DNA from 3 places in the Peribacillus sp. FSL E2-0218 genome. Region 1 is predicted to be linked to each of the others. Evidence: riboswitches for the same ligand, from Rfam matches in the RefSeq annotation. Region 1 holds a riboswitch; each other region holds the start of a gene.
What was found. A riboswitch is a leader RNA that binds a small molecule or an ion and turns the genes downstream of it on or off. The one in region 1 is predicted to bind cyclic di-GMP.
Positions count from the first base shown of each region.

Region 1 (4,217 bases):
ATTTTAGTTAAGGCAATCGGGAGAGGAAGATAAATATGGCGATTAATAATCCCTATCAGTCGTATCAACAAAATTCGGTCAATACAGCGTCCCCGGGAGAGCTGACATTAATGCTATACAATGGCTGCCTGAAGTTCATCATGCTTGGGCGGAAGGCGATTGAAGCAGGAAATATCGAAGCGAAGAATACCAACATCATCAAGGCGCAAAACATCATCCACGAATTGATGGTGACGCTGAACATGGATGTCGAGGTGTCGAAGGAAATGATGAGTCTGTATGATTTCATGAATCGCCGTCTGATAGAGGCGAATATGAAAAATGATGTTGCTGCCTTGGACGAGGTGGAAGGACTCGTCACTGATTTCCGTAATACGTGGAAGGAAGTCATTCAGATCAACCGCAAAAAACAATTCAGCCAAGGCGGGCAAGTGTAATGATTCAGGCTTTTCACGACTTGACTGCCGAATTACTTGCCGTTCTGGAGGATCGGATGATTGCAGAACGTGAGGATAAAATAGAAAGGATCACCGAGCTGATTGATCGGCGGGATGAAGTCATTGCCCAAATCAAGCCGCCCTTCACTGCTGCTGAACAACAGGTAGGCCGCAGGACGATGCTGCTCAATCAACAGGTAGACAGCTTGCTGAAGCTTCAAAAGCAGGAAATACAACGGGACATCCAGGAAATAAACAAAAAGAAAAATTCCTCCAATAAATATATGAACCCATATGAAAGTCTATCAATCGATGGCATGTTTTACGATAAAAGAAAATGATAACCCAGCCGTTTGGTTTCCAAACGGCTATTATGTTACATTTATTTAAATTTTCTGTAAATAATTAAAGCTTAAATTTTTCTTTATCGCCAGGCATTTGTTATAATGAATGTAGGGTATACATCAACCCTTTCCAAACCTTCCGACAATTGTTTCATAATTTCGACATATTTCATGATATGTTTCCAAAGGGAACCGGAGGGGTATTGTAGAATCTAACTGTTATAGTCTTAATTTAAGGAGGACTCACTTTATGAATTACAACGTACGCGGTGAAAACATTGAGGTAACTCCAGCAATTCGAGAATACGTCGAAAAGAAAATTGGCAAGTTAGAACGATATTTTAACAATACACCTGATGCAAATGTGTTAGTTAATTTGAAAGTTAACAATAATACATCCAAGGTCGAAGTGACGATTCCTATGCAGAATTTGGTTCTTCGTGCTGAAGAGGAAAATGCGGATATGTATGCTGCCATCGATTTGATCAATGACAAGCTTGAACGCCAAATTCGTAAACATAAAACGAAGGTCAATCGTAAATTCAGAAACAACTTATCAACGACTCCGGAAGCATTCGCTTTCAACACGGACGTTGACGAAGTGGTAGATGAATTCGAAGATGATAATGATGTTGAAGTGGTCCGCAATAAGCGCTTCGATTTGAAGCCGATGGACAGTGAAGAAGCGATTTTGCAAATGAATATGCTTGGTCACAGCTTCTTCGTTTACACGAATGCGGATACTAACACAACGAACGTGGTATACCGTCGTAAAGATGGTCGCTACGGTTTGATTGAACCTAGCTAAATCTTAATCTATGAACTAAAGCACAGCCCAGCATTTGGGTTGTGCTTTTTTGCATGCTACAAGATTGCGGTCAGGCTCTGGATGGTTTTTTATAAAGAACAATTTGTGTTCTTTAATAAGATAAATAGTTAATATTACCTATTCTATTGAATCTTCCCTTTGTACTATACTCAAGTTGTTAGTTCTTTAAAAAGAACATAGTGTAATTTATAACAAACGATTTGATTAAGGTGCAAAGGGGCTGGATATTTTGTATCAAAAGAATTGCCATAAATGCAATCGGTCTTCTTTTAGCAGTGCAGACTATGGAGAGTGGCTTTGCCCGACCTGCGGTGACGACCTGACTGTGCAAAAAGCCTTGGATCCACTAGTGGTGGAGAGGGTGAACCTGCAGCATAAACTGAATGGGAAAAGCACGATTTACTATTACGTAAAAAGGAGAAAATGATAAAAGGGAAGCGGTTATTGAATTTTCTAAATATTGTAATATTTTGTCGGATAAATTTTTTTGCATTTTGTTAGTTTGGCGACATAATATAACAATATGTGATGCAAGTATCCGATATAATATGTTTATAAGCAATGTATTTGGTAATTAGTACCATGACAAAGGCAAACTTATTGAAAGATAAGGGCGCAAAGGCACAGGTCTAAGGTCCGCTCGACTAAGATGGCTGGTCTGCCTGAAATACAAAGGTATTTTAGGAGGTAGAAGAGGTGGCTAAAATGGAAATCGATCAAGAATGGGTGGATTTAATATCAGAAGCACGGAGCTTAGGTTTTAAAAAAGAGGAAATTAGTGCTTTTTTTGAACGGAAATGCCTTGAGGTTCCACTAGAGGAGAGCGAGCGAAGCTAATTACCAAACACACCCCTATAAACAGAGGCTGACCTGGCTGTTTATAGGGGTGATTATTCGTATTGGATTTCTGTAAGTCCAGCATTTTCAAGCTGTTTACTCCAGGATTATGTAGGTAGACTATTAAACTTCTACTCTTCTTTGTCTTTTCTCCATTTATTGAATTCGATGAATTCCCTGAATTGTTGTTTCGACACGCCGGAATTCATGGCTTCCTCCACGATTTTCATCCAGTCATTGTCCAAGGTTTCCTTGTTTGGTGCATCGTAAAGGAGGGCATCAACAGGAATGTTCAGCACGGCGGAGATTTTTTCGAGAAATTGAATGGAAGGGTTCGTTTGCAAGTTACGCTCTAGCGAACTTAAGTAAGACTTTGCCACACCGGCTTTGTCGGCGAGTTCAGTCATCGACATCTTTTTTTCTTCACGCAGTTTTTTTACACGTTCACCAATCATAATACCACCTCGAAACATGTTCTATTTATCTTCTACTTAAAATGTTAGTAGCCCACCTTTAAAAAAATTCAAACATGAAATCTGGTTGGATTACCTTGGCAGCATCAAATGATGGAAGGTTATGGATCATTCACATTTGCTTTTTGGAATAGTGGGGAGATTCCATGAATTATTTATACTTCCATCTATTTTAACAGTTTTACTCATGATTTATCCATTGTTTTTCGCAAGAATTGAATTCGGATCAATAGGCATGGAAGTGACATGAAGTTGTACCTCTAGGATAGAAGTGGTAAAATTAAGCGTGGATTAGGAATAACAGAAGATGCATTTCTTCTTACTTATATGAATTTTGTCATGGAACGATCATTACCATAATAGAGGAGCGTTATTGAATGCTTAATATATTAAATAAAGTTTTTGATCCGAATAAGCGAGAAATTAAACGTCTGGAAAAGATTGCTGACCAAGTCGAATCGCTGGCTGATGAGACGGCCGCATTATCGGATGAGCAGCTTCGTGCCAAAACGGGCGAGTTCAAAGAGCGCTACCAAAACGGGGAGACCGTCGATGATCTGCTCGTCGAGGCTTTTGCTGTTGCCCGTGAAGGAGCGAAGCGTGCCCTTGGCTTATATCCTTACCGTGTTCAAATCATGGGTGGGGCCTCACTTCATGACGGCAATATCTCGGAAATGAAGACAGGGGAAGGTAAAACATTGACATCGACCATGCCGGTTTATTTAAACGCGCTTACTGGTAAGGGCGTCCATGTCGTTACAGTCAATGAATACTTGGCCCACCGTGATGCCTCCGAGATGGGGGTATTGTTTGACTTCCTTGGTTTGACCGTCGGTTTGAACCTGAACAGCCATTCAAAAGAGGAAAAACAAGAGGCGTATAATGCCGATGTTACCTATAGCACGAATAATGAGTTAGGCTTCGATTACCTGCGTGACAACATGGTGTTATATAAAGAACAAATGGTCCAGCGGCCCTTGCATTTTGCTGTAATCGATGAAGTCGATTCCATTTTGATTGATGAGGCGAGAACGCCGTTGATCATTTCCGGTTCGGCACAAAAATCGGCCCAGCTTTATATCCAGGCCAATGCGTTTGTCAAAACGCTGCAAAAAGAAAAGGATTATACGTATGATGAAAAGACAAAGGGTGTACAGCTGACGGAAGAAGGCATGAACAGAGCCGAAAAAGCGTTCAATATCGATAATTTATTCGATATCACCCACGTTACTTTGAATCATCATATCAATCAGGCGTTGAAGGCGCATGTTTCGATGCATTTGGATGTGGATTATGT
Region 1 is NZ_CP150304.1:4,873,833-4,878,049, reverse strand. It holds gene MHI53_RS23660 (flagellar hook-associated protein 2) at 1-11, shown strand, start outside; gene fliS (flagellar export chaperone FliS) at 36-437, shown strand; gene MHI53_RS23650 (flagellar protein FliT) at 437-778, shown strand; gene raiA (ribosome-associated translation inhibitor RaiA) at 1,032-1,589, shown strand; gene MHI53_RS23640 (hypothetical protein) at 1,840-2,037, shown strand; cyclic di-GMP riboswitch class I at 2,191-2,276, shown strand; gene MHI53_RS23635 (anti-repressor SinI family protein) at 2,316-2,447, shown strand; gene MHI53_RS23630 (helix-turn-helix domain-containing protein) at 2,579-2,902, opposite strand; gene secA (preprotein translocase subunit SecA) at 3,298-4,217, shown strand, end outside.

Region 2 (4,217 bases), 1.4 Mb from region 1:
AATTAAGTTAACGACTTTGAATACGACGTCCCAAATGATTTTTAAAATTGTTTCTTCCTTCTTAATTGCCATTTTTGTTTTTATATCGATAAAGATGTTCATGGCCCAGCCAGCACAGTTAATGCTGATAATGGTCATTTTTTCTAGGCTATGGCCAAGATTTACAAGCATACAATCCAACTTAGAACAAATAGGAACTACGCTTCCATCTTTTAAAGCTTTGTCGGATTTACAAAATGAATGTAGGGATGCGAGAGAATTATATGAATCCGATTATAAAAATATTTTGCCGATTGATATTAAACAAGGATTGGATTGCCGTAATGTTTATTTTAGTTATGATCAAAATGAGAGCACCTATGCCCTTAAAAATATAAACATCCACATTCCTTCTAACCGTATGACGGCTATTGTAGGACGATCTGGTGCCGGAAAAAGCACCTTAATAGATATATTAATGGGGTTGAATCAACCTATTAGGGGAGAAGTCAGAATAGATGATATTCCCCTTACTAATGACCGTCTATTATCGCATCGGAGATCGATTAGTTATATACCTCAAGATCCTTTTCTCTTTAATGCAACGATACGGGAAAATTTGCTGCTCATTGACCCTGACGCAAGTGATGTATTAATATGGGAGTCTTTAGAATTCGCGGCAGCTGCCGATTTTGTCAGTAAGCTCCCGCAAGGTCTAGATACACTTATCGGTGATCGAGGTATCCGACTATCGGGAGGAGAAAGGCAGCGCTTGGTGTTAGCCCGAGCGATTTTACGCAAACCGGCCATCCTTGTTTTGGATGAAGCAACAAGTGCATTGGATACAGAGAACGAAGCGAAGATTCAATTCGCTATAGAAAAATTAAAAGGAAAAATGACGATTATCGTAATAGCCCATCGCTTATCAACGATACGACATGCAGATCAAGTGCTTGTTATGGATCAGGGAGAAATTATACAGGTGGGTGAATATAACCAGTTAGCGAAGGAAAAGAGAGGAATGTTCAGCCATTTATTAGGCATTCAAATGGAATCCAGTGTATAAGGTTTAAAAACATATATAAAATGAAAGGAAAGTCAGGGCACAGCCATAAAAATGGATTGTGATACTGGCTTTTTTTAGGTGGGATTATTGAATTACTAGATAATAAGTAAAATTAATTAGTGTGAAAAATATTTTTTTGAAATAGTAAAATGAGCAAATTATAGCTGATTAACTCTCTATTTTGGATGAAAATTTTATAACGAAGGCTTATTTATCTAGTATTTTATAAAAAAATGTCGTTATTTGAGGAAAAATGACGAAAAAAAACGAATAGTATTTTGGACTATTATTATGCTTTTAGGTATATAATTAATATTACAAAAGTATTAATAAAGCGTGGTTATCTAATAGGTATAATAGATTAGTGTTGGTATTAAATAGTTAAATTAAGAAAGTAAAAATAAGAGAAAGGCAAACCTATTGAAAAGTATGGACGCAAAATTACAGGTCTAAGGCTCTGCTAAGACGGCTGAGTTACCGCAAGTTGGGTGGAATTTGTTATCGAAGCTAACAATGAACTTGAGGAATGGGTTAATTTAATTCTAGAGGCTAAAAATGCAGGGTTATCTATTGAAGAAGTAAGAGAATTTCTTAGAGATTGCAGATTTCTAGATAAGGAGGAAGTAAATTTATAACAGGCTATTGTTTTTAAAATGGATTTATTGTACTATATACAATCTTTTTTTATAGATTTATTTTTATTAATGAGTTGTTATATTAAGACTGCGCCTAATGTTAAGTTAGATAAATACATGTTAGTTTATTCTAAATCGAAGTGAGGAATTTTAAAGTGTCAATACTGGTAACTGGAGGGGCGGGCTATATAGGAAGTCACGCAGCGATAGAACTTTTAAAAACAGGTTATGATATTGTAATAGTGGACAACCTGTCAAATAGCAATCTTGAATCATTAAATCGGGTGAAGGAATTAACAGGAAAGAACTTCATTTTTTATAAGTGCGATTTATTAGAACGTGATGAGTTAAATACTATTTTTGAAAATCATAGCTTTGAAGCAGTAATGCACTTTGCTGGGCTCAAAGCGGTAGGGGAATCTGTTGAAGTCCCATTAATGTATTATCATAATAATATAGCAGGCACAATTAATTTGTGTGAACTGATGGCAAAGCACGATGTTAAGAAACTCGTCTTTAGTTCATCTGCTACTGTATACGGTCACCCGGATAGCGTCCCGATTGATGAATCTTTTCCTTTGTCGGCAACTAACCCATATGGGCGTACAAAATTAATGATTGAAGAAATATTAAGAGATTTACATATTTCAGATTCCACTTGGAGAATAGCATTATTACGTTATTTTAATCCAATAGGTGCTCATGAAAGTGGAAGCATTGGGGAAAATCCGAATGGAATACCAAATAATTTAATGCCATATGTAACACAGGTTGCAATTGGAAAAAGGGAAAAACTATCTATTTTCGGAAATGATTATAACACTCATGACGGTACTGGTGTCAGGGATTTCATCCATGTCACGGACTTGGTAAAAGGGCATTTAAAAGCACTTGAATACCTTGAAAAAAATAATGGAATTGAAGCATTCAACCTTGGAACAGGTAGAGGTTATAGTGTTATGGACCTTATTAATACATTTAGCTCAATAAATAAAAAAGAAATACCTTTTCAATTTGTAGATAGACGCCCTGGCGATATAGGAAGTTGTTACGCAAATCCTACTAAAGCAGAAAAAGTCTTAAGCTGGCGTGCAGAGAAGGATTTAAAAGATATGTGTACAGACTCGTGGAAATGGCAAACTCAAAACCCAAACGGATATAATTAAGATTATAAAACTTAACATACTAAGAGAAAAATATTTATTGTATAAAATATTTCATACTTGAATTTATTTTAGATGCTAATCTACTGTAAGCATGATTTCAAGTTGAATAATTTAAATAATGGTGAATTTTTCTCTTGGTCTATCAGAAATCTATAATAAGTGATCCTTATAGGTTTCTGATATATTGAAACAATTTTAAAAGGTAATATAATTATTTAAGAAAAAGTAATAAATAAAACAATAAAATGAAATCGCTTACAAAAAAGAGTAGAGAAAGAGAAATTAAATCTGAGATGTACTTTCACAATAACACGTTTACAAACGGAACAACAGGGAACCAATAAAAATAAAAATCCTAAAATAAATGAGGGATAATTATTATGATTGATGTCAGAAATGTTGTTTTGGGAATGATTTGGGGAACGCTTTTAAGTATACCTTTATGGTTATCGTTTTTTGGATGGGTGAAAATACTTTTTAGCTTTTTCTCATAAATTATTTGGTTTATGTTGTTTGAATTTTATTCTTAGGCATATAAAATGGTTCAAAGTAAGTCTCCTTTTCCTCAAAACCAGTTAGATTCTTCGTATACCTCCTAAATATCAGAAATAAAATAAATCATTTAAACATCCATTTCTTTTATTACATACCAATAATAGATTTTTAGGATTAATTACAGATGGAATAAGTAATATAGAAATTTCTATAGTTTGTATTGAATTAATGAAAAGTATATTAACAAACTGTTTTATGAAATTTTACTTATCCAAAAAAAATAGGTAATAATACCTTAAAATTTTTTCGCCGTGTGCCGATACTATATATATAGATTAAGCAAAGGGACTTCGCGGAGGGCGATGTCAGTTAGCTGCCATCAAAATTAAAGGAGATTATTTGATGACAAAAAACAAATTCATTACGTTCGAGGAAGTTTATGAAAAGAAACAGAGAAGAAAGAAGCTGTTTATCGGGTCTTATGTTGCTATTATGTTGGTTTTAATTTCAGTCATGACTTATTTTCTAGGTCAATCATAATTGGGGAATGTTGGGGCTGAGGAATCGGTCCTTTTTTTGTTTTGAATATACTAGAGGAAATAGTTAATAATGGAATATTTACAGTAATTTAACTTGCCATAACCCACCAAATATGTGATTATCAAATAAATGAGCTATATTCCTTATATTTCAATAATAGGAATGGGGAAACAGTAGGAGACGGCGGCTCGACTATATGGGAGTGGGAGTTTGGAATGGAATTTTTAGAAATCTTAAAGGATACATACGCAAAAGGGGAGTTTGGCGAGGATATTACCATAACGGAGCTGGTGGAGGAGCTTAAGGGAAAATTAAGTGCAATCATCGAGGATTCTG
Region 2 is NZ_CP150304.1:3,431,628-3,435,844, reverse strand. It holds gene MHI53_RS16570 (ABC transporter ATP-binding protein) at 1-1,045, shown strand, start outside; cyclic di-GMP riboswitch class I at 1,446-1,527, shown strand; gene galE (UDP-glucose 4-epimerase GalE) at 1,836-2,846, shown strand; gene MHI53_RS16560 (hypothetical protein) at 3,744-3,881, shown strand; gene MHI53_RS16555 (hypothetical protein) at 4,097-4,217, shown strand, end outside.
Region 2: another riboswitch for cyclic di-GMP. It lies ahead of galE (UDP-glucose 4-epimerase GalE); the one in region 1 lies ahead of MHI53_RS23635 (anti-repressor SinI family protein).

Region 3 (4,217 bases), 960 kb from region 1:
GTGGCAAAGCATGGATGGGGAAGAAGGGCTTGAAAGCCGGAGGTTACGGCAATGGTTAAAGAATATCGCTAATAATCCGAATGACTCCGGCACAGCTTTGGAGTCATTTTTTTGATGGAAGAATGGAAGTGTAAGAGTATGTTGACGGGCAACTCCATTCAGCTGGAACATGACGAAAACCCGCAATCTTTGAAATGCGGGTTACATCGTTTAAGATGGCGCTTTTTGGTTTAGATTGACAACCAACTCCGCCACTTGTTTTGCCTGACCCTCCAGATGAAGAGATTGCTTCATCAAAGATACCATCAAGAAAGCTTGTTCACTTGTAGAAGTCTCAATCTGCTGGTTTGCGGCACGAGATTCCTGTGAATCATGCAGGATGGACCCAAATACTTCATGAATGTTCCTGTTCGTCTCTGTTAGTTGATTTATGCTTGATTCATAGAGACGCAATAGCTGGTTCACACCTTCGTTGGAAGAATAAATCGATCCGAATACCAGCTGGGATTCATGAGCAATCTTCGCTCCTTGTTCTACATCCATGATGGAATGTTCTACTTGCTTCTGGATCAATTCCGTTTCGTCTTGGATTTTACTGACCACACGGACAATTTCCTGGGCAGATAGATCTGACTGGTTAGCGAGATTCCTGACTTCTTCCGCAACGACTGCAAATCCTTTTCCTGCATCTCCCGCACGTGCTGCCTCTATGGAAGCATTAAGGGCTAAAAGATTAGTCTGATCGGAAATACGGTTAATCATGATGGTGAATTGCTCGATTTCTTGTATTCGCTGTTTAAATCGATGAATCGTACCTGCCAAACCGGATACATGTTCAGTGACTAACTTTAACTGAATATGAAGTTTCTTCATCAGCTGCTGGCCGGTATCCACATGAGTGCTGGTGGAATTGGAGTTTTCGGCAACCTCATGCGTACGCTTTGTAAGGTTGAGGACCTGTTCTTCCATGCCCTTCAGCTTCAGCATATTGGATTCCGACAGGTCCAATTTGCGTTCCGTTTTTACAGACATGTCCTGGATATTGGCATTAATTTGAGCTGAGGCACTATTGGTTTCCTGACTCGTTCCTTTTATCTCCGATGAGACAAGCAGCATTTCTTGTGACATTATATCCAATGCCGTAAGCAGCTCCGTTGTTTTTTGCTCGATTTTGCGGTTTTGCTCCCATAGGTTTCTTTTCATCGATTTTTTATGCAAAAGCAGGACGATCGTTGCCCCGCTAGTCAAAATTAGAAAGACTGCGTGTACCAGCAGAAGCGAAAAGGCATAATTGGATGTTCCGCAAAGCAGCTCCGGAAATAAGAAGTAACCTACCAGATGTTGCAAGGCAAAAATCATCGTGCTCAACAGGACAAGCTGGATGGAATCGAAGAAAGCGATTAAAGCGATGACCATAAAAATTGAAAAATGATACTCAACCAAACCATTTCCCCCAGCTATCATGGATATCGAGGAAAAGGTGAGGCAGAGCGTGATGGACCAAGGCAGCAACGGATGATTTCTATTTTTCTTATAGAAGATGGTTGCGATAAGGAAGAATAAGATAGGCAGCATAAACAATAGGACAAGCGAAAATTCCAGGTAAGAAGGAAGTTCAGCAATTCCCCGCATCATGAGATAGTCCTGTAAAAACCCCGTGTACCTGTGCAAGAAGTGAATGAAAATCCCCATTAAAACCGTTCCTGCACTAAACATCAGCATTAAATAATTCCCTTTGAATTTATTCATGGTCAGACTCCTCAATCAGTTAATAATCCAGATAAAAAAAGCCAACTAAACATAACGTTTAATTGGCCGGTTGCGCTACTGACTCCAAACCATCCAAGCGCCCATATACGGATAGTTCTTCAAAGTCTCAGGATTTAGATAATAACTATATCGGTTCGGATTTAGAAATCTTGACGGTTTAAAACCTGGTAAAAAATAGAAGGTGTCCTGGGAGAATGCTTCAATACCTTGTGAACCCGATTCCCCATTTTGTTTTATTTCGAATGCTTCTCATTCCCGTGTTTAAAGTTACCCGTAATCTTGGCGAGAAGCAATTGAACCTCCAATATGCTGTGTTCACAGTTTTTAATTTTTTTTATCAGGCGCTCGGCTTGTTTATCCTTTACGACCATGATTTGCTTCTTATTGAAATAAATGATCATGGTTGCTTTCTTTGTGAGGATATAAGTGAAGGGTTCTTCCAATAATTTATTTCTTTTATCTATTCCGCTCATTGAAATATCTCCTTTTTATAACGTTTTTGCCATATGTGCCACTTTTTAGTTTTAATATTCCTATTTTTTAGAAGAGTTAAGAAAAACACGAAAAATATTATTTGGAGAAAATAATATTTATTCTAAAAATTCATATTATAATACTTTATTCTTATGCTATATTATAGGGAGAATTATTTATTATCACGCATAATCAAAGAATTGGAGTGATTTCAATGAAGAAACTTGGTTTACTTAGTTTGTTTTTGATTTTGACTATCTTTATCTCGGCATGTGGGAGCAATGATGGGAAAGATGCTGGTGACGAAAAGAAAAATGAAAAAGTATATAAAGTGGGCGTGGATACGACATATCCGCCGTTTGAATTCAAAGAAGGAAACGAATATAAAGGCATTGATATTGATTTAATCAATGCAATTGCGAAAGACCAGAATTTTAAAATCAAGTTATCTCCGATGGATTTCGGCGGGATCATTCCAGCGATGCAAGCAAACCAGCTTGATGTGGCCATTGCAGGCATGAGCATTACCGAAGATAGAAAAAAGGTTGTTGATTTCTCGACGCCATATTTCGATGCAGGTTTGACTGTCGTCGTTACGAAGGATAATAAGTCCACTAAATCGGTTGCTGACCTTAAGGGGAAGACGGTAGCGGTCAAAAAAGGGACAACTGGTGCCAAATACGCACAGGATAATGCTGGTAAATTAAAGATTAAAGTGGTTCAGTTCAATGACTCTCCAGCGATGTTCCAGGAAGTGTCGAATGGCAATGCCGATGCACTTATCGAAGATTATCCGGTAATCTCGTATGCCATTGCCCAAAAAGACCTTGGCTTGAAAACCGTAGGTGAGCGCTTGAATGGGGATCAGTATGGAATTGCTGTATTGAAAGGCGAAAACCAGGATCTATTGAAGAAAATAGATGCGGGTCTTGCCAATCTGAAAAAAGACGGCAAATATGATGAAATCATAAAAACGTATCTTGGTGAATAGATTAAAGGCTCAATAAGCGCGCCTGAGGCGCGCTTTCTTTTTCGAAGGGGTGAAAGGAATGGATATAATTGTTGCGGCTTTGCCTATGTTAGTAAAAGGACTTCAGGTGACGCTTTACATCTTTGTGATTGCCATTATCCTAGGTTTTTTGATTGGTTTAGTAGTGGCCCTGCTGCGACTTGCCCCTATCAAGATCTTGAACTGGATTGCAAAGGTTTATGTGGATGCGATACGAGGGACGCCGTTCATCGTGCAGCTATTCTTTATATATTTCGGAGTGAATTCACTGAATCTCATCTCATTGAACAGTACGACAGCGGGAATAATCACCGTTGCAATCAATGCAGGAGCATATTTTGCTGAAATAATAAGAGCGGGGATACAATCCATTGATAAAGGCCAAACGGAAGCGGCAAGGTCAATCGGGTTCACTGGAACCCAAACGATGCGCTATGTCGTGCTGCCGCAAGCCTTTAGGAGGATGCTTCCTACGATTACGAACCAATCGATCATTAGCTTAAAAGATACTTCCCTATTGTCCGTCATCGGGATTGCCGATTTAACCCAGCAAGGCCAGATTCAAGCTTCGGCAACGTTTGAGGCATTCAAGATTTGGCTGGTTGTCGGTGTGATTTATTTCATCATCATTTATGTGATAACCCTAATTGCCAATTTCATTGAAAGGAGGGTTCAAGTGCGATGAGCATCATTACCGTAAAAAACCTAAGAAAATCTTTTGGAGCTGTAGAGGTCTTAAAGGATATTAATGCAGAAGTGCAGGAAAAGGAAGTTATTTGTGTAATAGGCCCTTCTGGATCAGGGAAAAGTACGTTTTTGCGTTGCCTGAACCTTCTTGAGGAGGTTACTGGCGGTGAGGTGATCGTAAACGGACATAATATAACCGATCCCAAAAGGAAAATCAATATTAACAAAGTAAGGCAAGAGGTAGGGATGGTCTTCCAGCATTTCAATCTATTTCCCC
Region 3 is NZ_CP150304.1:653,650-657,866, forward strand. It holds gene MHI53_RS03110 (hypothetical protein) at 1-115, shown strand, start outside; gene MHI53_RS03115 (methyl-accepting chemotaxis protein) at 211-1,749, opposite strand; cyclic di-GMP riboswitch class II at 1,807-1,888, opposite strand; gene MHI53_RS03120 (hypothetical protein) at 2,004-2,243, opposite strand; gene MHI53_RS03125 (transporter substrate-binding domain-containing protein) at 2,459-3,235, shown strand; gene MHI53_RS03130 (amino acid ABC transporter permease) at 3,294-3,938, shown strand; gene MHI53_RS03135 (amino acid ABC transporter ATP-binding protein) at 3,935-4,217, shown strand, end outside.
Region 3: another riboswitch for cyclic di-GMP. It lies ahead of MHI53_RS03115 (methyl-accepting chemotaxis protein); the one in region 1 lies ahead of MHI53_RS23635 (anti-repressor SinI family protein).